Regions from separate parts of the Aeromicrobium sp. P2_G6 genome, predicted to be linked through region 2. Evidence: predicted binding sites of a transcription regulator. Region 2 holds the regulator's gene; each other region holds the start of a gene.
What was found. Region 2 encodes LexA, which represses DNA repair genes until DNA is damaged. Its sites were predicted from a motif close to TCGAACANNTGTTCGA; they were not measured.

Region 1: AC1DVU_RS07405 (HNH endonuclease signature motif containing protein) is a predicted target of LexA. The motif match lies at 1,687-1,702, and genes of this name have one in related genera.
Region 3: AC1DVU_RS00840 (HNH endonuclease signature motif containing protein) is a predicted target of LexA. The motif match lies at 5,319-5,334, and genes of this name have one in related genera.

What each region holds. Positions count from the first base shown of each region.
Region 1 is NZ_JBFUFH010000002.1:202,034-209,592, forward strand. Features, by position in the region: gene AC1DVU_RS07400 (NAD(P)/FAD-dependent oxidoreductase) at 1-1,665, shown strand, start outside; gene AC1DVU_RS07405 (HNH endonuclease signature motif containing protein) at 1,829-3,139, shown strand; gene AC1DVU_RS07410 (DoxX family protein) at 3,156-3,662, opposite strand; gene AC1DVU_RS07415 (pyrimidine reductase family protein) at 3,693-4,388, opposite strand; gene AC1DVU_RS07420 (endonuclease/exonuclease/phosphatase family protein) at 4,444-5,385, shown strand; gene AC1DVU_RS07425 (UBP-type zinc finger domain-containing protein) at 5,406-5,744, shown strand; gene AC1DVU_RS07430 (hypothetical protein) at 5,741-5,935, opposite strand; gene AC1DVU_RS07435 (nuclear transport factor 2 family protein) at 6,031-6,357, shown strand; gene AC1DVU_RS07440 (hypothetical protein) at 6,383-6,802, opposite strand; gene ykgO (type B 50S ribosomal protein L36) at 6,882-7,004, opposite strand; gene arfB (alternative ribosome rescue aminoacyl-tRNA hydrolase ArfB) at 7,064-7,474, opposite strand; gene AC1DVU_RS07455 (PadR family transcriptional regulator) at 7,464-7,559, opposite strand, start outside.
Region 2 is NZ_JBFUFH010000004.1:374,005-381,318, forward strand. Features, by position in the region: gene AC1DVU_RS15255 (hypothetical protein) at 1-97, opposite strand, end outside; gene AC1DVU_RS15260 (SDR family oxidoreductase) at 94-924, opposite strand; gene lexA (transcriptional repressor LexA) at 1,008-1,730, shown strand; gene AC1DVU_RS15270 (GIY-YIG nuclease family protein) at 1,854-2,132, shown strand; gene galE (UDP-glucose 4-epimerase GalE) at 2,253-3,218, opposite strand; gene AC1DVU_RS15280 (hypothetical protein) at 3,243-5,159, opposite strand; gene AC1DVU_RS15285 (ATP-dependent DNA helicase) at 5,261-7,192, opposite strand.
Region 3 is NZ_JBFUFH010000001.1:166,075-173,633, reverse strand. Features, by position in the region: gene AC1DVU_RS00885 (hypothetical protein) at 1-478, opposite strand, end outside; gene AC1DVU_RS00880 (hypothetical protein) at 490-696, opposite strand; gene AC1DVU_RS00875 (hypothetical protein) at 693-1,463, opposite strand; gene AC1DVU_RS00870 (hypothetical protein) at 1,517-2,176, opposite strand; gene AC1DVU_RS00865 (WhiB family transcriptional regulator) at 2,329-2,556, opposite strand; gene AC1DVU_RS00860 (class I SAM-dependent methyltransferase) at 2,705-3,190, opposite strand; gene AC1DVU_RS00855 (hypothetical protein) at 3,365-3,736, opposite strand; gene AC1DVU_RS00850 (hypothetical protein) at 3,733-4,191, opposite strand; gene AC1DVU_RS00845 (hypothetical protein) at 4,188-4,772, opposite strand; gene AC1DVU_RS00840 (HNH endonuclease signature motif containing protein) at 4,769-5,218, opposite strand; gene AC1DVU_RS00835 (PD-(D/E)XK nuclease-like domain-containing protein) at 5,497-6,366, opposite strand; gene AC1DVU_RS00830 (hypothetical protein) at 6,518-6,766, opposite strand; gene AC1DVU_RS00825 (DUF2188 domain-containing protein) at 6,917-7,213, opposite strand; gene AC1DVU_RS00820 (hypothetical protein) at 7,416-7,559, opposite strand, start outside.

The DNA of each region.
Region 1 (7,559 bases), on a different contig from region 2:
TCCACGCCCGGCAACCCCGTGATCCTCGTGGTGGCCACCCCTGAGCACCACGCCTCGTTGGCCAATGAGTTCGCCAGCCGGTACGCCCGCGACTACGACCTGCACGTCGTCGAGGGCGGCCCTGAGGCGTACGCGCTCAAGGGCTATCTCATGTCCGAGGGCCGACAGGTTGCGCTGGTCGCCGTCGACCACTCGCTCGAGGGTGGTGCGCTGCCGTTGCTCGACAAGCTCCGCGTGGCGTCGCCGACGAGCCGGCGGGTCGCCCTGGTGCCGGCCAAGGGATTCGCCGCGGCGCTCGACGAGCTGAGGCCTGCACTCGGCCAGGGCCGGCTAGACACCTACCTGATCATCCCGCAGGGCGCCCGTGACGAGGAGTTCCACACCGCGATCTCGGAGTACCTCTCCGACTGGAGCTGGTCGGCGACGGCGCCGGTGGTCGCAGGCGTGCAGATCGTGGACGACGGCACGCAGTCGTCCATCCCCGGGATCCGTGACTTCCTCGACCGGATGGGCATCGCGTACGAACGGTTCCTCCCCGACAGTGAGGAGGGTCGCGACCTGATCGCCTCGATCGACGGCGACACGACGCTGCCGATCGTGCGCGCCTTCGGCCGCGAGCCGGTCACCGCGGCGACCGAGCGCACCGTCGCCGCGACGTTCTACGGCACGCCGACCGACCTCGGCGACGACTTCATCGCCGATCTGCTCGTCGTCGGCGGCGGGCCCGCAGGGTTGGCCGCGGCGGTCTATGGGGCGTCGGAGGGGCTCGAGACCGTGGTCCTTGAGTCAGAGGCGATCGGGGGGCAGGCCGGGACCAGCTCGATGATCCGCAACTACCTCGGCTTCCCGCGCGGCGTCTCGGGCATGCGGCTGGCGTTGCGGGCGCGCGTGCAGGCGACGCGCTTCGGCGCGCGGCTCTACACCGGTCGGGCCGTCACGGCTCTCCGCGTCGGCGATGTCCACGAGGTCGACTTCGACGGCGGCACGCTGCGCGCGCGCACGGTACTCGTGGCGTGCGGCGTGACCTACCGCCGCCTCGGCGTCCATGCGCTCGAGGAGCTCGAGGGTCGGGGTGTGCACTACGGCGCCGCAACGAGTGTCGCCCGGGACATGCAGGACCGTGACGTGTTCATCGTCGGTGGCGGCAACTCAGCCGGTCAGGCGGCGATCCACCTGGCACGGTTCGCCAACAGCGTCACGATCGTCGTACGCCGCCAGGGTCTCGAGGCGACGATGTCGGCATACCTGATCAACGAGATCGCGACCCACAAACGCATCACCGTGCGCACCGGCGTGCAGGTCGTCGACGGCGGCGGTGACGGGCGATTGGAGTGGATCGACCTTGAGGACTCGGGCGGGACGACCGAGCGGATGTCGGCCGGCGGGCTGTTCCTCCTGCTCGGAGCCGATCCGGGATGCAGCTGGCTGCCGCCGGAGGTGGTCCAGGACGAGCGGGGCTTCGTGCTGACCGGCCGGGAGATCCCGATGGACCGGTGGGTCGACGGGCGGCCACCGGCACCGCTCGAGACCACGACGCCGGGCATCTTCGCCGCCGGCGACGTCAGGTCCGGCTCGATGAAGCGGGTCGCGTCGGCCAGCGGCGAGGGCGCAGCCTCGGTGTCGCAGGTGCATGCGCACCTCGCACCCACCACCCCCGTCGGCTGATCTGCCCGATCGTCTCACCATTCGAACAGGTGTTCGACAATGTCGCCGGTTTGCCGTAGCATTGTCAATGCGCCGATCCGGAACGAAATGGATCGGGTGAGAACCCTTCAGTGGGCCCCAAGGTTGATGATGACTCCCTGCCCGTACGGTCTGAAGGCTTCTTGTGTCTGTTGCTCCGGTCGTGTCGCTCCTGCACCCGTTGGTGGGTGCGGTCGAGCAGATCGAGGGTGCGTTGGATCGGATGCCTGTCGGTGGGTGGTCGGGTCTGGAACCGGTGGTGTTGCGGGAGTGCGCCGAACGGTTGATGCGGGTCGAGGCACGGGTCAAGGCCCAGCTGATGGCCGTCACCCGGGCGCTGGACGAGACCGGGTTGGCCAAGGCGTCCGGGGCGTCGTCGACCGGGGCGATGTTGGCCGGGTCGTTCGGCGGTGACCGTCGGGCAGCTGACGGGCTGATCAACCAGGCCAAACAGCTCGACCGCGCACCCGCGACCGGGGACGCACTGGCCCGCGGTGACATCGGGCCGGCGCAGGCGGCGATCATCGCCTCCGCTGTCGCCGACCTGCCTGAGGACACCACCCCGGAGCAGAAGCAGGCCTGTGAGGACACGCTGATCGGCGACGCCGGCCGATACACGCTCAAGGACCTGCGGTCGCGGTCCAGGCGGATCACCGACCAGTTCAAACCCGAGCCCCAGGTCGACCAGATCGAGAACCAAACGCTGGAGGACCAGGAGAAGGACGCCTGGCGGCGTTCGGAGTTCTGGATGGTCAACGACGGCGACGGSACCTGCCGCGGCGGGTTCCGSATCCCCGAAGCCCAGGCCGACATGCTCAAGACRGCGATCGAYGCCATCAGCGCACCCCGCCGCGACCACCTCCACGACCACACCCCGGCCGCGGAGTCCTACTACGACAAAGACCTGGAATACCGGCACCGCCTCGGCATGGGATTCGCCGAGCTGTGCAACCACCTGCCCGGCGATCAGCTCCCCGGCAAAGGTGGACTTGGCGCTACGTTGATGGTCCGGTTCGACTACGACACCCTCGTCGCCGGCATCAAGCCCGCCACGTTGTCCACCGGCACCCGCATCTCCGCCGGGCAGGCCCGGCAGATGGCCTGCCGGCTCGGCATGATCCCGCAGGTGTTCAACGGCAAATCGCTCCCTTTGGATCACGGACATGAGCAACGCGTCTTCACCAAGGCCCAGAAACAAGCCCTGGACAACCGTGACGGCGGGTGCACCTTCCCCAGCTGCGACAGGCCACCCGAATGGTGCGAAGCCCACCACTGGCGCACCAGATGGGCCGACGGCTCCCAAACCACACTCGACGACGGGGTCCTGATCTGCCCCTTCCACCACCGCACCGTTCACGATGGCTGGGCGATTCGAATGTCACCGGTCGACAGCTACCCCGAATACAAACCACCCGGCTCCGACACCTGGAAACGCAACCACCGCTGGCGACCCTGAGTGCCAAGTTTGGGTTTCAGTCAGGCGTACGGACTGGTCGCCAGCTGGTGACCAGCATCCCGGCCGCGCCGAGGACTCCCGCTGCGGCGGCGCCCAGGCCGATCGCGACACCGTCGAGGTCCAGGCCGAGCGCGTGGTCGAGCGAGGCCTGCCCGCCGCCGAGGACGGCGAGCGCGGTCAGCGCAAACGCCATCGTCATGACGTACTCATAGCCCTCGCCCTCACGGAAGATGAAGAAGCCGTTGCGCCGGTGCACCGTCACGAACGCGACGGTCATGATGCCGATGCCTGCCGCGGCGGCGACCGGCACGAGGAAGCCGGCGAGCAGCGCGGCACCTGCCGCCAGCTCGAGGTAGGAGCTCACGGCGGCGTGCACCTTGGCCGGTCGCAGGCCGATGCTCTCGAACCAACCGGCCGTGCCCTTGAGCCCACCGGGGCCGAAGCCGTGGTTCCACCCGTGTGCGATCAGGGTGACGCCGAGGGCGAGACGGAGGATCAGGGACGCGGTGTCGAGCTCGTTCATGGGACTCCTTGGGTGCGGGCGACGGACAGCCTACGGGTGTCGGACTCGGACCCATCTGGTCAGCAGCCCGTCGTCGGCCTCGATCGCGTGGCCGAGTGTCATCTGGTGGTGCACGGCGTCGTCGCCGTGCGCGATGCGTGGCGCGCCGCCGGCCGCGAGGACCGGGGCGACCGTGAGGCAGAGCTCATCGACGAGGTCGAGCCTGATGAGGTCGCCATGCAGGCTGGGTCCGCCCTCGCACAGCACCCGCAGCCAGCCCCGGTCCGTGAACTCGGCGAGCACCGTGCTCCAGTCGATCTCCCCGTGGCCCTCGGCGATGACCTCGACGGTCTCGCGGAGCGCGGCGAGCGCCTTCGGCTCGGCGTCGGCAGTCGTCACGACGACCGTGCCGGGGGCGACAAGCGCCGGGGGAATGCCGAGGGTGCGGCTCACCAGCACCATCGTCGGGACCGGTGACAAGCCGAGCCGCGCGCGCCGTTCCGTGTCGACCTCGAAGTCGGCGTACCCCTCGTTGCGGGCGGTGCCGGCGCCGACCACGATGACGTCCGCGAGCGACCGGAGCAACGCGAACACCCGGGTGTCGGTCTCGCCGCCCAGCGTCCCGGACTTGCCGTCCTGGCCGGTGGCGGCGCCGTCGAGCGTCGACACGAAGTTGGTGCGCACCCATGGTCGGTCGGTTGCTGGGTACGCGTAGAGGCGTTCGAGCTCGGCGGCGTCGAGGGTCATGCGTGCAGCCTACGAAACGCCCCACGATGCGGCCATCGGTGTGCTCTCATGAGTCATGAGCCCGGTGCCTGCCGCCATCACCAAGGAGATCGCCGGCTTGCGCAAGGCCGTACGCGCAGCTGTGCCGGCCAGGACGGGCGGCAACCTCCTGATCGGCAGCTGGAACCTGCGGGCGCTGGGCGACCTGACCGAGAAGTGGAACGCCGGCCCCAACGACTCGCCCAAGCGGGACTGGCGCTCCGTGGCGCTGATCGCCGAGCTCATCTCGCACTTCGACGTGTTCGCGGTGCAGGAGGTGCGGCGCAACACGACGGCGCTGCGCTTCCTCATGGAGCGGCTGGGTCCGTCATGGCGATTCATCACGTCGGACGTCACCGAGGGCGACGCCGGCAACGGCGAGCGACTGACCTTCCTCTACGACTCCGAGCGCGTCCAGCCGTCCGGGCTCGTCGGTGAGATCGTGCTGCCCGACGCGGTCGACAAGCCGGCCAAACAGTTCGCGCGGTCACCGTATGCCGCCAGCTTCACGACCCGAGGCGTCGAGTTCATCCTGACGACGGTGCACATCATCTGGGGCAAGAACGCCGCGGCTCGGGTGCCTGAGCTGTCGGCATTCGCACGCTGGATGCGGGCCTGGGCGGATCGCACGGATGACTGGAACCAGAACCTCTTCGTGCTCGGCGACTTCAACATCGACCGGCTCGACGACCCGCTCTACCAGGCGTTCATCTCGACCGGCCTGTTCACGCCAGGCGATCTCAGCGCCGTGCCGCGCACGATCTTCGACGACGACAAGTCGCGGCACTTCTACGACCAGATCGCCTGGTTCTGGGACACCGACAGCCCCGTGCTCGCAGACATCCTCACGGGTCTGACCTACAGCAGCGCCGGCTCGGTCGACTTCGTCCCGCACGTGTTCGCCGGGCTGACCAAGAACGCACTCTCGTGGCGGATCTCGGACCACTTCCCACTGTGGGTCGAGTTCCACGTCGACTGAGCGTTTGTACGCTGGCTGCCATGGAAGCCATCAATGTCTCGCAACAGCCTTCGGGCGACGGGTGCGCCGAATGTCTCGCGGACGGCGGGTGGTGGGTCCATCTGCGTCGCTGCGCCGCGTGCGGCCACATCGGCTGCTGTGACACGTCTCCGGCTCAGCACGGCACGAAGCACTTCGAGGAGACTGGTCACCCGGTCATCCAGTCGTACGAGCCCGGAGAAGACTGGTTCTGGGACTTCCGGACCGATCAGGCGCTCGACGGGCCTGAGTTGGCGCCGCCCCGGCACCATCCTGTCGACCAGCCGGTGCCGGGACCGGCAGGTGCCGTCCCGGCCGACTGGCGCGCGCAGGTCCACTAGTCCGTCGGGCTGGGCTGGGTCTCCGGGTCGGTGTCCGGCGCGGCATCTGGGGCGCCGCCAGGTCCGGGATCGCCGCCGGGCAGGACCTCGGGGAATGCCGGGTCAGGCAGGTCCGGCGACGTGGGCTCGCTCGGTTCGTCCTCACCGGGGCCGGTCGGCTCGTGGGCGGGTTCGGGTGGGGCGACGCTCATGCTTCCTCCTGGTGGACGCGTGAGGAAGGCGTACCCGCGACAGGTCGGCTCAATCGCTGGCACGATGAACCTGCTGACGTACGGACGGAGAACCCATGACCACCGAAGCCCTTCCACAGGCGGTTGCCGACTTCTTCGCGGCGACCAACACCGACGATCGCGGCCGATTCCTCCGGGCCTTCGCCGACGATGCCGTGCTCGACGACTGGGGCCACATCTACGCCGGCAAGGATGCGATCGCCGGTTGGAACGACACCGACAACATGGGCGTGTCCAGCCACATCGACGTCGTCGGCTTCGACGAGCGGGACGGGAAGTACGTCGTGTCGATCCAGGTCACGGGCGATGGCTACAACGGTGGCGGGTCGATGACGTTCTCACTGGACGGCGAGCCGATCTCCCGCGTCGTCATTGCGGGCTGAGCTCGCTGACTCGGGTCCGGCGTGGCTAGACCGTTGCGCCGGCGAGCAACGGGTCGCGCCGGGTCCAAGCCCAGCGCAGGGCGATGACCGAGAACGCGAGTGTGATGAGGTTGATCCCGGCCTCGATGATGCCACCCGACCCTTCGGTGTAGATGCCGTTCTCCAGGTCGTACAGCACGTCCATGCCGAGCAGGTACATGCCGGCTGATCCGGCGGCGATGAGCCACAGCAGCGCTGTGGGGGACCGTCTGGCCAGCGCGACGAACGCGAGGACACACGTCAGTCCGAGCCAGGCGTCCGCTAGCGGGAAGGCATTCTCGAACTCGACGTAGGCCTGGGTGGTGTCGCTCTCGATCCACGAGCGGTTGGTGAACCAGATCGTCCAGTACGCCACATTGATCACGACGGCGACGACGAGCATGATCTGGATCCCTCTTGACGTCATGCGCGTCAGCGTAGGGGGATTCGGTTGCCCGCACATGCAGAACCGGCGCCCTCCGAGGAGGGCGCCGGCTGGCGCTGATCTAGCCCTGACGGGCCTTGAGACGCGGGTTCTGCTTGTTGATGACGAACGTGCGACCACGGCGGCGTACGACCTGCGCGCCGGGCTGGTTCTTGAGCGACCGAAGCGAGTTGCGGACCTTCATGTCTGATCCTTTCGTTGCGTGAGCATCACGCACACATGACAACGATTGTCAGGTAGCCGCTATTCCCAGGAACCCGATCGGCCTTGCTTGAGGGAGCTCCGCCGCTTCTTGGCGTCGAGCCGGCGCTGCTTCGAGGCTCGGCTCGGACGGGTCGCGCGGCGTGGCTTGGGCGGCACGATCGCCTGGGACACCAGGTCCTCGAGGCGTACGCGGGCGGCCTCGCGGTTGCGGTGCTGGGAGCGGTACTGCGACGACACCACCGTGATCGTCCCGTCGACCAGCCGGTTGCTCAGCCGCTGGGCGGCGAGCTCCTTCTGGGTGGGGGGGAGCGCGGTGGTGTCGGAGAGCGACCAGATCAGCTCGACGCGTGTGTCGGTGGTGTTGACGTGCTGGCCGCCGGCGCCCGACGAGCGAGAGAACCGCCAGGTCATCTCGCTCTCGGGCAGGGACAGGCGTCCGTTATGACTCATCGTCCGCAAGTATGCGGTACATCGCCTTCCGGGCGTCCTCCACCACGGCCTGGGCCTTCTGGCGCTGCTCCGGCGTGCCGGCCTG
Region 2 (7,314 bases):
CGATGTCGGAGAGGTCGTCAGCGGTCGTCGTGCCGACATCGCGCACCTCGACCGACCAGCCACTGCCGGCACGAGTGCCGACCACCAGGTACGTCATCGCTTGCCTGCCTTCTTGAGTCGGCGGGCGCCGAGCCTGCGCACCCAGGGATCGACGTGGAGCGCGACTCGCGGCGAGAGCGAAGCGGTGCGTGCGACGACGCCTCGCCACGCCGGCAATGTCTTGTAGACCCGACCGGTGCCGAACATGTCGACCAGCTCGCGTGCCACCTGCGGCGGGGTGAGCAGGACACCCGCGGCCAGCGCGGCGCGTACGTCACCCTGTGCGTCCATTGCGGCGACCATCGCGGTGTCGACGCCGTCTGGGCACACAGCATGCACCCTGATCTTGTCGTGGCGGAGCTCGGACGCAAGCGACGTCGTCAGCGACAGCACCGCGGCCTTGGTCGCGGCGTAGACGCTGAGCCCCGGCACCGGCGCGTGAGCGCTGAGCGAGGCGAGGATGCCGATGTCGCCGCCGGTCACGCCGCCCTGGTCACGGAACGCATCAGCGGCCGCGCGTACGCCCCACATCACGCCGAGCACGTTGACGTCGACCATCGCGCGTACCTGGCCGACCGACAACGCCGTCAGATCGCCCTCGGCGAGCACACCGGCGTTGCACACCCAGGCGCCGAGCGGCGCGAGCTCGCGGGCGCGCGCGGCGACGTCGCGGTTGGCCTCGGGGTCGGTCACGTCGAGGCCGAGGCCAACCGCAGCGCCGATCTCCTTGGCCGTGAGCTCTGCGGCATCGGCGTCGAGATCGGTCACGATGACCTCGAACCCGCGGCCCACCAGCTCGACGGCGATGGCCCGCCCGATGCCCCTCCCGGCGCCGGTCACGACAGCTGAACGAGGTCTTCCGGGCTTCACGAGGGGCTTCGACACGGGACCAACGTAGACGTCACGACTCGCGACACGCCATCGAACGTATGTTTGATTGGCCGCGTGATCCGGGTTACTCTTCCCGCATGACCGATGACCGCAATGCCGATGTCACCGAGCTCCCCGACGGGCCCGCAGACTCCTCCGGGCTGACCGCTCGGCAGCGCAAGGTGCTCGAGTTCCTGCGCGACGAGATCGAGAAGCGGGGCTACCCGCCCAGCATGCGCGAGATCGGCGCAGCGGTCGGACTGACCAGCACGTCGTCCGTCGCACACCAGCTCCGCGCCCTCGAGGCCCTCGGCTACGTCAAGCGCGACCCCAACCGTCCGCGCGCCCTCGAGATCTTCCTGCCCGACGTGATGGCAGCTCGTCGCTCGATGAGCAGCGCCACCGAGAGCACGTTCGACGAGACCGGCATCGGCGACGCACTCCCCCAGGCCACCAACGTCCCGCTCGTCGGCCGCATCGCCGCCGGTGGGCCGATCCTGGCGACGGAGCAGGTCGAGGAGATCTTCCCGCTGCCCAAGTCGCTCGTCGGTGACGGCACGCTGTTCCTGCTCGAGGTGTCCGGTGACTCGATGATCGACGCCGCGATCTGCAACGGTGACTACGTCGTGATCCGCCAGGAGCAGACCGCCAACAACGGTGACATCGTCGCCGCCCTGCTCGACGGCGAGGCCACGGTCAAGACGTTCCAGCGCAAGGACGGCAACGTCTGGCTGCTGCCGCACAACGAGGCATACGACCCGATCGACGGCAACCACGCGACGATCCTCGGCATCGTCACCGCCGTCCTCCGCAAGGTCTGACGCTTCCGGCCCCTAGCGACGAAGTCGCGGGAGGGAGCGCCAGCGACCGAAGGGGCGTACGGCAACTCGCCAGCCTGTGGATGGAGTCCAGCGCGTGTCGCCTGGCTCGGCGATGATCCGCCGATGGGCTACTTCTACGTCTTGCTGTGCGCTGACGGCACGTTCTATGTGGGCAGTACTCGCGATCTCCTGCGACGACTCTGGGAACACCGTCAAGGTCTCGCTGCCGACTACACGCGTACGAGGTTGCCGGTAAGGCTGCTCTACTTCGAGCAATACGAGCGGGTGTCGGAGGCATGGGGCCGAGAGCGGACCGTGCATGGTTGGACCCGCAGCAAGAAGAAGAAGTTGGTAGCGACCGGTCCCGGTGTCAGGGTCGAGGACGAGTCGCAGCTGATGTGAAGTTCATCGATCGCACAGGCGAGTTCCTACGCAAGCCTTGAACCTCACCGCCCTTCGCTCGCTCGTTCCTCGCTCGCTCCCAGTCGGCCGCGGGCGGCCTCCTTAGGGAACGGAGCGACGTCAGACGGGGTGGCTCTGGCGGGCGTTCCAGGCGCTGCTGACCATGTCGATCAGCGAGTGCCGCATCGCCCAGCCAAGGTCGCGCGTGGCGAGCTCGCCTGACGCCACGATGCGAGCAGGGTCGCCGGGGCGGCGGTCCACGACCTCGGGCTCGAACGCGATGCCGGTCGCCTCGGCGACCGCCGTCATGATCTCCCGCACCGACACCCCGTCGCCGCTGCCGAGGTTGTAGACCGGCTCGAGCTCGTCGCCCGCGAGCAGCTTCTGCGCTGCGACGACGTGCGCTTCGGCCAGGTCGGCGACGTGGATGTAGTCGCGTACGGACGTGCCGTCGGGCGTCGGGTAGTCATCGCCGAAGATCCGCGGCGTACGGCCTTCGAGCAGCGCCTCGATGACCAGCGGGAAGAGGTTGTGCGGGCTCGTGTCGTAGAGGTCAGGGACAGCCGAGCCGACGACGTTGAAGTAGCGCAGCGACGTGTGGTGCATCGGGAAGGCACGAGCCGCGTCGCGCAGCAGCCACTCACCGATCAGCTTACTCTCGCCGTAGGGCGACTCGGGCGCGGTGCGCGTCGACTCGGTCACGATGTCGACGTCGGGCGTGCCGTAGACCGCGGCGCTGGAGGAGAACACGATCTTGTCGACGTCCGCCTCGTGCATCGCCTGGAGCAGGCTGACGGTGCCCTGGACGTTCTGCTCGTACGTGTGCAGCGGTCGCTGCACGGACACCCCGGCGTACTTGAACCCGGCGAGATGCACGACGGCCTCGACCTCGTGCTCGACCATCTCCTTGGCGATGAGCGTGCTGTCGAGGATGTTGGCGTCGATGAACTCGACCTCGTCGGGGACGAACTCCCGGTGCCCGCTCGAGAGGTCGTCGACAACGACGCAGTCGAGGCCGGCGAGCCGGAATGCCCGGACGATGTGCGAGCCGATGTAGCCGGCGCCGCCGGTGACGAGGACTGTCATGACGACAACCCTGTCAGAGCCGTGTCACCCCTTGAAGCGGAGGGTGCCAGCGCTGTAGGAGTGGCCCGCCGTGACGCTGATCGAGTGCTTGCCGGTGAACGTACGCCCGATGCCGCGCCACGAGTCGGAGTTGACCGAGATCGTCCAGGTGCCCGACGGCAGGCCTGCCACGTAGAAGTTGCCGCTCCTGTCGGTCAGGTCCGTACGGATCACACGCTTGCCGTCCGACGACGACAACCGGACCATCAATTCCTTGTTGGTCTTGCCACCGGCCCGCGACACATGGCCGCGCACGATCGCGCCCTTGCGGACGGTGTGGGTCACCACGGTCTTGGTCTGGCCGAGGGTGCTGTCGAGGTTGAGTGTGTTGTCGTAGGTGCCCGCGCCGAGCGCCTTGCAGTAGCCGCGGTACATCCAGCCTTTGTAGCCGCTCGGCGGCGTCTTGCGGACGTAGCCCATCGCGACGGACTTGGCGTACTCCTCCTTGTAGCCGGCGACGGTCTTCCAACGCTCCGCGCCGCGATCCTCACCACTGAAGTAGGCGTTGTTGTCCGGGTAGACACTCGGATACCAAGCCGAGCACGTCGTGCGCCGGCCCATCTCGACCCAGTACTTGCCGGGCGGAACGTTCTTGATCGCGCTGGCGCCGCTGGCGTTGCCGGAGGTGTTGACGCTGCCTCTTGCGACGACCGGCGAAGACAGCACCGGGATCCCGGGGATCTTCTCGCGCAGGGTGACGTAGCGGTCGCCCGTGGTCGGCGAGAACCCGCTGAAGGCACCATCGATGTTGACCGAGTTGCCGCTGAGCTTCACCTGCGGGTTGTACACGAGCTGGCTGCCGGCCGTGGGGATCGACAGGAGGTTGGCTGCGGTCCGGCTGCCGTAGTCCACCACGTCGAGGCAGCTGCCGAAGCCCGTGCCGCCACCGTTCGGCGTGTTCCACGTCTCCACCCCGGCGGAGGACGCCCGCACCATGTAGCGAGGGACGCCGGCATAGAGCGGCAGGAAGTCGATCCGGTAGGCGCCACTGCTGCTGCTCGTGGTCTTGCCATAGATGTTGCCGCAGGACGGGAAGTCGTACTCGCGCAGCGTCTTGTAGTTGGTGGAGTAGACCGGCGGGGGCGCGGCCACGGTGACCTCGGCCGAGCCGCCGTTGATGCTGTCCGTCACGGTGCCCGCGATCGAGCCGTACGAGAAGTTGGCGTCGTAGTCGCCCAGCTTGTTGACCCGAATCGTCGAGCCCTCGTCGAGGTAGCGTCCGCCGCTGGCACCGCCATCGCCGCCGCGGTAGTACCAGGAGCGGAACGTCCCGTCGCTGTCGTGTCCGCTGATGCGCAGCTTGTAGGGAGCGGAGCTGGTGTTGTTGGTGCCGAGGGCGACGTTGAACGAGTAGTTGCCGCCTGTGTCAGGGATTTCGGCAGTGCGGACGACCTGGGTGTTTCCGCCCCTGATCGTGCGCACCAGCTCGACCTTGACGCCGGTGGCCTCGTGTCCGTCCGGGCCCTGGACGGCCCCCTTGAGCTGCTGGTAGGGCAGCAACGTCTCGGTCTTGACGCCGTAGGTGCGCGTCTTGTCGCGCGGGTAGTCCTGGTTGACGACCAGGACGGCGTTCTTGTAGAACACGTCGCCGAGTGCTGTGCCTCCGGTCCACGGGTATGCGGCCTCGCTCGTGCGTACGGCCACCTCGACCGTGCGGGTGGCACCAGCGGGCACGCTGTAGTAGCGCGTGCGGGTGCTCGTGCTGTTGAACGAGAGCCTGCCCTTGCAGGTCTTGGTCGCCCAGCACTTCACCGAGACCTTGCCCAGGCCAGACGTGTTGATCGCGATGATCTTGGTGGACACAGCCACGTCATAGGTCGACGCCTCTGCGGGAATCGCCACAAGGGTCCCGAAAAGTACCGCCGGGAGGGCGAGCAGCAAGGCAGGCAGGCGCAGTTTCATGGAGTTCCCAGGCGTCGACGGCAGAAGAGAATCTGCGACAGGCTATCAAACTTCGCCACCCCTGACTGCATGCCACGCTCTGCGAGCTTCGCAGCGTTGAGTCAGCCCTTGGCGGCCTCGTCGAGGCGACGCAGTGCGGCCAGGGCGGTCCCGCGATCCGTCGTGCGCCACATGTCCGGCAGCGAGGCGGCGAGGAACGACCCGTAGCGTGCCGTGACGATGCGCGGATCGAGGATCGCGACGACTCCCTTGTCGGTCGCCCGACGGATCAGCCGGCCAGTGCCCTGCGCTAGTAGCAGCGCGGCGTGGCTCGCGGCGACGCTCATGAAACCGTTGCCCCCGCGCTTCTCGACGAGCCGCTGGCGCGCACTCATCAGAGGGTCGTCCGGCCGCGGGAACGGCACGCGGTCGATGATGACGAGCTGGCACGTGTCGCCCGGCAGGTCGACGCCCTGCCACAGGCTCAGGGTGCCGAACAGGCACGTGCTCGGCGTCTCCGCGAAGCGGCGGGCAAGCTCGGGCAGCTGCGCATCGCCCTGGCACCAGATGTCGATGTCGGGCAGCCGCGTGCGTACCTCTTCGGCAGCCTTCTCAGCCGCGCGTCGCGACGAGAACAATCCGAGCGTACGTCCGCCGGCTGCCTCGACGAGCGCCGTGATCTCGGCGAGCTGCGCCTCCTCGAGGCCGTCGCGGCCCGGCAGGGGCAGGTCGCGGGCGACATAGAGCATGCCCTGCTTGCGGTAGTCGAACGGCGAGCCGACGTCGAGGGAGATCCACGAGTCGTCGCCGGGCTCCAGGCCGAGCGAACGCGCGACAGGATCGAACCCGCCGCCCAGCTTGAGCGTCGCGCTGGTCAGCACGACGGTCTTGTCGCCGAAGAGCTTGTCGCGCAGGCTTGCCGACACATCGATCGGCGCGATGTGGAGCTGCTTGTTGCCGCGGTTGTCGCTCATCCAGAGCACCTCGGTCTCACCCTTGGCGGCCATGCGCTCGGCGATCTTGCGGACGTCGTCGACCATGCCGCGGGACTGCTGCCGGGCGGCGTCGGGCTCGCCCTTGTCCTTCTCCTTGGGGAATGCCGAGAGGCACGCCCGGGCCGCATCGCGTACGAACGCCAGCACCTCGCGCAACGGCTGCGGCGGGTCGTCGATGCGGCCCTCCTCGGTGCGGGCCAGGACGTCGGCCAGCGCGTCCGACGCGTCCGTGAGGTCGTCGGCCTCCTTGCCCTCGACCTGGACGCGGGCACGTCGCGCCGCCCGTTCGACGAGGACGGGGTCGAGCTCGTCGGTCGACGCCTGGGTGACGCGTGCCGCGAGCTCGTGGGCCTCGTCGACGATCACCGCGTCGTACTCCGGCAGCATCGGCACGCCGTCGATCGCATCGATCGCCAGCAGGGCGTGGTTGGTCACGACGAGCTGGGCGGTGTGCGCGTCCTCGCGGGCTCGCTCGGCGAAGCACTCGAGGGCGTGGGCGCAGCGCGAGGCGCCGAGGCACTCACGGTGGTTGACGCTGACCTGTCGCCAGGCCCGTTCGGTGTGAGCGGGGGCGGAGTCGCGGTCGGCCATGTGCGCGCCCTTGGCCTGCTCTTCGGCCCACTCGCGCAGCTCGAGCACCTCGGCGCCGAGCGAACCCTCCGGCACCTCGATGAGCGTGCCCTGATCATCTGGAGCGCCTTCGCGGATGCGGTGCAGGCACGCGTAGTTGCTGCGACCCTTGACGACGGCGTGATGCGGGACGATGTCGAGCGTCGCCCGGGCGGCGTCCTTGAGCGCGGGGATGTCGCGCTCGACGAGCTGGTGCTGGAGGTTGAGCGTCGCCGTGGCGACGACGACCCGTTTGCCGTGCAGCAGGCTCGGCACGAGGTAGCCGAGTGACTTGCCGGTGCCGGTGCCGGCCTGAACGAGCAGGTGCTCACCGCTCTCCAGGGCGTGCTGCACCGCCTCGGCCATCTCGATCTGGCCGGGCCGGTCCTCTCCCCCGACAGCCTCCACAGCGGCATGGAGGACCGCGCGGACATCAGGGTTGGAGGGCATGTCGCAAGGCTAGTCGCGGCACGCACCAAGACCTGACGCGCGTCCACAGGGCATGTCGTAGGTGGTTTCGAGGCTCCGGCCGCTGGCGGCCTCCGCACCTCAACCACCGGTGGTTGAGGTGC
Region 3 (7,559 bases), on a different contig from region 2:
GATCAACCTCGGCCTGGATCTGTGCCATCCGTGCCCTGTCAGCCATCTCGCGCGCAGTCCGGTCCAGCGATTCCCGTAGCGCGCCGACGTGTGACTCGATCGCAAGTGGCGGTTCGTCCTCGGTGATGTCGAACTCGCGATTCGCAATGACCCTCGACGCGTCCTCCGTGTGACCCGCAATGAACGCGTCCTCCCACAGCCGGGTCCAACGAATCTCCTTTGCGGGTTCGTCGGCAAGCTCGCGCGGTGGCACAACGGGTGGTACATCGCGGGCCATCGTTCGGCGCTTCTGTCGGACCAGGGCGTTGATGTGTGCGGGCTTCACGAACTCGGCGGACTCGGCGTAGTGCGCTATCACCCCGTCGATCGCTTCCCTCGGTGACATGTCGGCCAGTAGCGCTTGGCCCCAGATGGTTGCGACGTCGGTGGTGATGGTGCGGTTGTCGATGCCTGATGCCACTGTGAGGACTGCTGCCACGTCTGACGCGTTCATTCGTTGGCCCAGATTTCGGTGTCGTCTGCGGCGCGACCCAGCGCAGCGGCGAGCGCTCGAGCCTCGTCGGGTTCCAGGCGGAGGGTGCCATCGTGGACGATCAGGCGGACACCGCCACCGAGGACACAGGGGGCGACGTCGACGAATCCATGAGCGGGGCTGAGTAGGTCTCCGAGTTGCTTGTCACTGATGTAGGTACTCATGTGTTGTCGCCTATCGCTAGCCGGGTTGGGTCTGCCTGTTGCGCTTCTCGTCGTCTGAGCTCTTCGACAACGGAGAGGTTGGTTTGCATTCGGTCGGCCGCCTTGTTGGTGCCACGGGGTGCGGCTGGCTCGGGTCTCTCGTCCATCCAGCGCTTCTCGTTGAGCCATGTCGTTGCGTGGGGGATGAATCGAGACTCGGTTCCTGCGCGTGCGTGCCACTCGGCATGCTCGGCTGCGGCGCGGATCAGGTCGAGGCCGGTTGCAGCCTTCAGGGCTTTCGCGAATGCCGCCTCCGCCTTGCCGCGACCGACCTTCTTGCCATAGGCGTTCCAGAACTCGTCGAACAGAACCGGGTCGACTCGCGCAAGTTCTTTACCCTTCTCCCCTTCTCCCCTTCTCCCCTTCTCCCCTTCTCCAGCACTGAGGGTGTCGTGAGGGCTCACTGAGGGCTCACTGAATGCACGTGCGGGTTTGGCGTTTCCGCTGGTGGGGATGGGGTAGCGGTCGGCGGACGGTCTGTTGATGCGCTGATGCGTCTCCCACGCCGTGACATGCAGGTAGGGCTTCCGGTCGACCTTGTACCGAGTGATCTGACCACCTGTTTTTAGGTGCTTGAGGGCTCCGTGAACCCTCAGTGAGCACTCACTGAGGTCTTCATCGAGGGGGAAGAGAGCGGCGGTGATGAGACGCTCGACATCTCTGCCGACCCCGTTGTCATCGACGTAAGACCAGAGGCCGATGTAGACGAGGCGGGTGTGCCAGTCCATCTGTGCGACGTCTTCTGAGCTCCAGAACTCGGGGCGAATGGATCGGATGCGCACTAGGCTGCCTCTCGTTTCATCATGCGGTGGACGTGCCAGCCGGTGAGTTGCTCGAGCTTGGCGATCGAGCCGTCCCAGCGTTCGATGACGGCGAAGCGTTCGGCCATGTTGCAGTCCTCGAGCCAGCCGTTGAGGATGCGCTGTACCTTCACCTCGTCGACCGTGTCGGCGTCGTCGTCGGCTTCGGCTGGTGCGAGATCGTTGTCGATGTCGTCCCACATGAGAGGCGGGGCGTATCCCTTCTTGGCTGCGAGGGATCTCGTCCGGGCGTTGGCGGGGGTGTGTTCGGGGACGGTCATGTGCAGCCGCTCGTAGACCTCGGCCACGGTGCGGTATGTCTTCCGTTCAATCCATTGGCAGGGGCGGCCCTTTTGTCCGTGGAGGATGCGGAATACGCCGTTACGGTTCCCCCAGCCCGCTTCGTGCGCGATCTGCGTACTGGTCCATCCGAGGGCCATGAGGGCTTGGAGTCGGCGCTGGGTGCCGGTGGCGGGTATTGCCCACGAGATGCCGGCGCGACGGCGGTGCTTGGTCAGCTTCTCGTAGCGTGCGATGGCTCGGCGGCAGCATGTATCCCGGCATCCGGCATGGAATCCGCGGGTTGTTCCGTGACGGTTGTCGTCCGGTCTGAGGGCTGGTTTATCCTGAGGTGAGGCCATTGATGCTCCCTGTGTCTTTGCTGGTGCGGGTGCGGATTTGGTTAGGCCCTGGAGCGAGGTTGCAGCCTTCTCCGGGGCTGCTTCTATTGTGGTCGACCGGTGCGACACCTCGCGAGGTTGTGTGAGGTGCGTGTGGACAACTGTCTTGACACTCATGCCGCGTCCCTCCGCATCAGCTTTCGTTCGGTGGGTGATGTGCCTGCCCAGTAGCCGTGGACCTCGTCGATGGCCGCTTCTAGGCACTCAGCGCGGACGGGGCATTGTGAGCAGATGAACTTGGCTTCTCTTCCCGATCCGCCCTCTTCGGGGTAGAACAGCTCGGGGTCGACTTGCGCGCAGAGTGCTTGTTCTTTCCAGTCGTCGTTCGAGTAGATGTTCACTTCCCCACCACCTCGCATTCCCACGTCTCCCCGTCGTCCATGGCGATCACGACGTGTGTTGCGCGGTCGGTTTCGCGGGTGGTGAGGGTGGCTGTGGTGTCGCGTGTGGTTCCTGCGGCGGTGAGGATGTGCACGTTGCGCCGGGGGGTCATGAGGTGGCCACCGGCTTCATAAATGTGACCCAGTGAGTGCGGGCGGTCTTGCCGGAGCGGTGTCCGACGATCGGCGCAAGGGGTGTGAGGGCGAGGACTTCGCGGACGGGTATCTGGGTCTCGTTCCACTTGAAGATGAGCACGCCGTTGGGCCTCAGGACGCGGAAGCATTCGGCGAATCCGGCCTGTAGGTCGCCCTGCCAGTGGTCCCGGTCAAGGCGTCCGTACTTCTTGCCCATCCATGCGTTCTCACCCACGCGGACGAGATGTGGCGGGTCGAAGATGACGAGATGGAAGGACTCGTCATCGTGCGGCAAGTCGCGGAAGTCCATCTCCCGGTCTGGCGCAATGGTCAGCGTCCGGCCATCACAGAGGATGTGTTCCTCGGTGCGGATGTCTCCGAACTCGACGCGCGGATCGGCCTTGTCGAAATAGAACATCCGACTACCAGATGCCGGGTCTAGAATGTCTGCCGCCATCACTCGCTCACCCCTCCCGCAACCGACTCCTGCGCCTGTGACGACTCGTGCCGTCTGCCAGCGCGTCTTGCGTCTTCGAGGTCGACGGGTGGTCCGAGCGGGCCGCAGGTTGAGCATGTGGCGATGAAGTGGGGGTCGAGTGGGTAGCGGTCGACCTTGCGACGGGTGATGGTGTGCTCAGACATCGGGGGTCACCGCCTTGGCGCGGGCGATGCGGGCGTCCTGTATGGCCTGCGCGAATTCGGGCGTGCCCATCGCCGCCACCTTGACGCCCGCCGCTTCAATTGCCCGTGCGATCTCCCACGCCACCTCCGCGCGCGTCTCGGCCCGCACTCTCGCCAGCGCTGCGTCCGGATCTGCGACGGCATTCCGGATAGATGCTCCGATTCGCCACTCGCGCCAGTTCGGTTGCGCGTCGTACCAATCCGCGAGCGCCGCCACTGCCGCAACCTTCGCCGCGTCCGACCGTTCGAAGGCGCGAGTTTCGTTCGAGGACTGGTCGATCTGGCGTGCGGCTTCGAGGTCGGCTTCGGTTTCGTGGGTGCTCATATCGCCGCCTCGCGAAAGCCGAAGCGTCCGTCACACGGACCGGTATGCGTGCCCCAGTCGGACCGCTCAAGGGTGGGACCACACCAGTGCGGTTCGGTTGGATCGGTCGGCAGCAACCTCGGCACGTTCGGATAGATGCCTTGGTACTTCTCCATCTGGACCGAGAGGTTCTGAGCGACGGCGATGATGTCCATGTCGTCCCACGGCAGGTCGTACACGCTTCCGGGCCACCCACTGATCGGCAGGCCGCTGGATTCAAAGCATGCACGGATGAAGCAGTCGCGCACGTCGCGGTAGGTCAGACCCTCTACCAGCGTCTTGCCACGCTCGCCCATGTCTGTGTGTGGCTGGCCGTCATAGGGTCTGTCACGGTCCAGATGCGCAGCCATACTGCTGGGCGAAAGGCCCTCCATGATTGTCGGCAGGTCTTCGATGCCGAACTCTTCCGCGCTCATGCTGCACCGTCCGCGATCGAGTCAGCGTTCGACTTCAGGTCTGCGAGATCCGCGTCATCCCACTCGGCGATTGGCTTGCCGACGTGTGCTTCGAGGTTGCTCTGGGACACGTTGCGGCCTGCGAAGTAGTCGACGGCTTTGGCTGCACGTTCGGCTGTTGTTTCGAGTGGCGGGGATGATGGGGCGTCGGGCAACGGGTCGACGACGTGCGGTGCTCTCTTGCCGCGGGTGACAGTGAGCGCCAACTTCAGCGGCTTGTCGATGTGCGACAGGGCTGCGATCTTGATGCCCCCCACGACAACGCCGCCGAATTTCACGTCTGGATCGCCTACGAGTTTCATGCGCCGGCCTGCGTACTCAGACGCTTCCGCCCCCCATGCTGCGACGAGTACGCGACGCATGCTCTTGGATGGCTTGTACGGGCGGCCAGGGAACTCAGTCAGGTGAATCTCGACGGGCTGCTCCGATGACCCAGCCTTGACCTCGGTGATGGTGACGACACGCGCCACGCCGGCTGCGTAGTCATCAAAGTTCTGCTGGTCACTGCGTGGCGCCGTGGTTGCTGTGATGTCCATGGTCATGCTGCCTTTCGCTGTAGGTGGTTGAGGCGCCTGCATTCGCGGCAGCCTCGAGTGCCTTTCGGGGAGACGTAGAGGTTTTCGCCAGCTAGCGGGTGTCCCCGATGGCACTGGGTCTTGCGCTCAGGGCCGCCCCGCTTGAGCCCTCGTGCGGCGCGTTCTGCCCGCCTGGTTGCGAGGCGGACCGGTCTGCGCTTCAGCTCTCGTTCCTGCACGCAGGCACGGCACTTGCGGTGACCCTTTGCATTGACGACCGTGTTCCCCGCGTTGTACTCATGACCCTGTGGGCAATGAGTAATGAGGGCCGTGGCGCGCTGGATGTTCACGCGCCGGGTGACTGCCTCTAGGTGGTCAGGGTTGACGCATCGACGATTGCGGCACAGGTGGTCGATGTCGTAGCTATCCGGGATCGGGCCGACGTGATGCTCGTATGACCATCGGTGCGCCATATCCCTACGCGGTGTCGCCTTCGTGGCATCTACGGCGAACGAACCATAGCCACCCAGCGTTAGCCCACCGATCCACTCAAGACACCCACTGTCGGCAAGTGCGACCATGTCTGCGAATCGATCGACGACAGGTCGTGCGACAGGCCCGGTGCGGTCCTGAATTGGTCGGAGTGGTTCACCCCGGCGCTGCATGGCCCCATGCGGGTTGCATAGGCCACGGGCGTTATGCGCCCTGCCGCATCCGGGGTACGAACAGATCGGCGCGTACTTCCGGGCGGTCATGCTGGAACCTGGATGTCGCCATTGATACCCGCGATCTCTTCGGCCTCGTACAGGCTCCAATTCGGCAGGTCGGTCGCGTGAATCTCCCGATCGAAACCAGGCCAGTCGTCACGCTCGAGGCAGGTCGCATACGTGCTGATCGCCTTGTCGACCAACATGTCGCCGATCAGCCGATCCTTTTCGGACAGTTCGAGCACCGACACGAAATGCGGTGCGCTCTTGCCGACAGCGACGAACGTGAATGTCGGGTCGTCGTAACCGAGCAGCTTGAGAACGCGGCCATAGAACGCGCCCGCAAGGTGATAGCGGTACTCGGCAATCTCACGGTTGAACGAACGCGGATTCGCACCCTTGGCCGTCGTCTTCAGTTCGCCGATGCGTGGTGCGCCAATGTCGGGGAGTGTCAGCCAGTCGAACCGCGCCTGTAACCAGATGCCGGTGCCGGGGTCTTGTACGAGCGCCGACACCTCAGCGCGACCGTTCGTGAAGATGGACGATGCGAGCGGCGACGAATGAACCGCGAGCGCCATTGCTTCAAGGTTGCGCACATCCTTACGCAGCATCGGGTGACGGGCATTGGCATACGACTCAGCCTTCGCCTGCTGTGATTCCTTCGTGCGCCAGGAATCGAAGTCGTACACGTCGATCGTCTTGAACTCACCCTCAAGGACGAGCTCGTGAACCGCTTGCCCCTCATCAAACGCCGTCTTCTCGGTGCGGTTCTCCTGCTCCCACTTGAACTCGGCGGGCGACTTCGTGACCAAGCACTTCGCCATGGATGCCGATAGTGGCTTCGGGTTCGATCTGAGGCCACTGTGGTAGGCCGCGTTCGGGACGTCCTCGTGCAGTCCGGGTTCGAAAGTCATAGGTTCTCCTCAAGTCGGGCGTCGCGTTCTTCGTCGTATCTGCGGTCGTCAGAGCAAGCCAGGCACTCGGACCGCGGCAGGCAATCTGGGCATTCGTCGGGTTCGCAGACCCAGCACTGGTCGGCAGTGCAGGCATCTGGGCTGTGACACGTCATGCGGCCCTCTGTTGCATCTCGCTGGCAACGTGCTGGCAATACGCGCGTCCAAGGCTGTGACACCACGGGCATGTCGGCGGCTTGGACCAGCCGAACAGCACGCGGTCATTGGCAGGCTTCTCGAGGTAGCCGATGCCGCATGCGAGTGAGAAGTCAGGCAGGCAGATGTGTGTGACGCCGGCCGTTGTGTCGTCGGCGAACAGGTCGAGTTGCATCACATCGGCCTCCGCAGACACGTCCAGCACGCGAGCACGATGAGTGCCATGAGTCCGCAGATGACACCGGCCGCGTTGTAGTAGTCGGCGGTCATCACAGCCCCCACGCGAACCTGTACGCGAGTCGCCAGAGGGTGACGATGGCTGCGGCGGTTGCGATGCCAGCGACGATGATGGCGGTCATCCGACACTCGTTTCGGGGTCGCGGCCATAGGTGCGCTTGTCCTGGATGCGCCCGTTCTTCGTGCGGATGTAGAGCTCGCACGCATCGCTGTTGTTGTTGAACTCGGCGAAGACCTTGCCCAGCACCTCGCCGATCGCGATGGCCTCAGCCTTGGTGTGCGTGACGGCAAAGACTTTGCCGTTGATCCCGTAGTCGCCGAACGGTCGAACGACCCATGCTTTCCGGTCGCCGTCGTGGTCGACGACGAGGTCGATGCCCGCACTCATGCCGTCACCCCAGCGTGCTGCGGCCACGGGACCAGCGGGTACGACTGTGCGCACCAGACGACGTGCGCTGCTTCCTCGGCGAGATACGAGTAGTCACCATCAGCGTGACGACCGCGTGCGATGTGACGCCCCTCGTAGCCTGCGTTGCCGATCGCGAACAGGTGGTCAACGAGACCTGAGTACGGTTCGCTGTGTCGAGCTTCTGTTGCGGTTGATGCGTCGGCGGGGATCATGAGGCACGCAACTCTTCGTAGGTGTAGAGCCGCGCGGTCTGGTTGGTGAATCCTGCAACCTCGCTGATTGCTCTCTTGATGCAGGATTCGCGGGCGCACGTCACCTGCGACATGTGCGCTCCAGTGATCGGCGGGTGCGG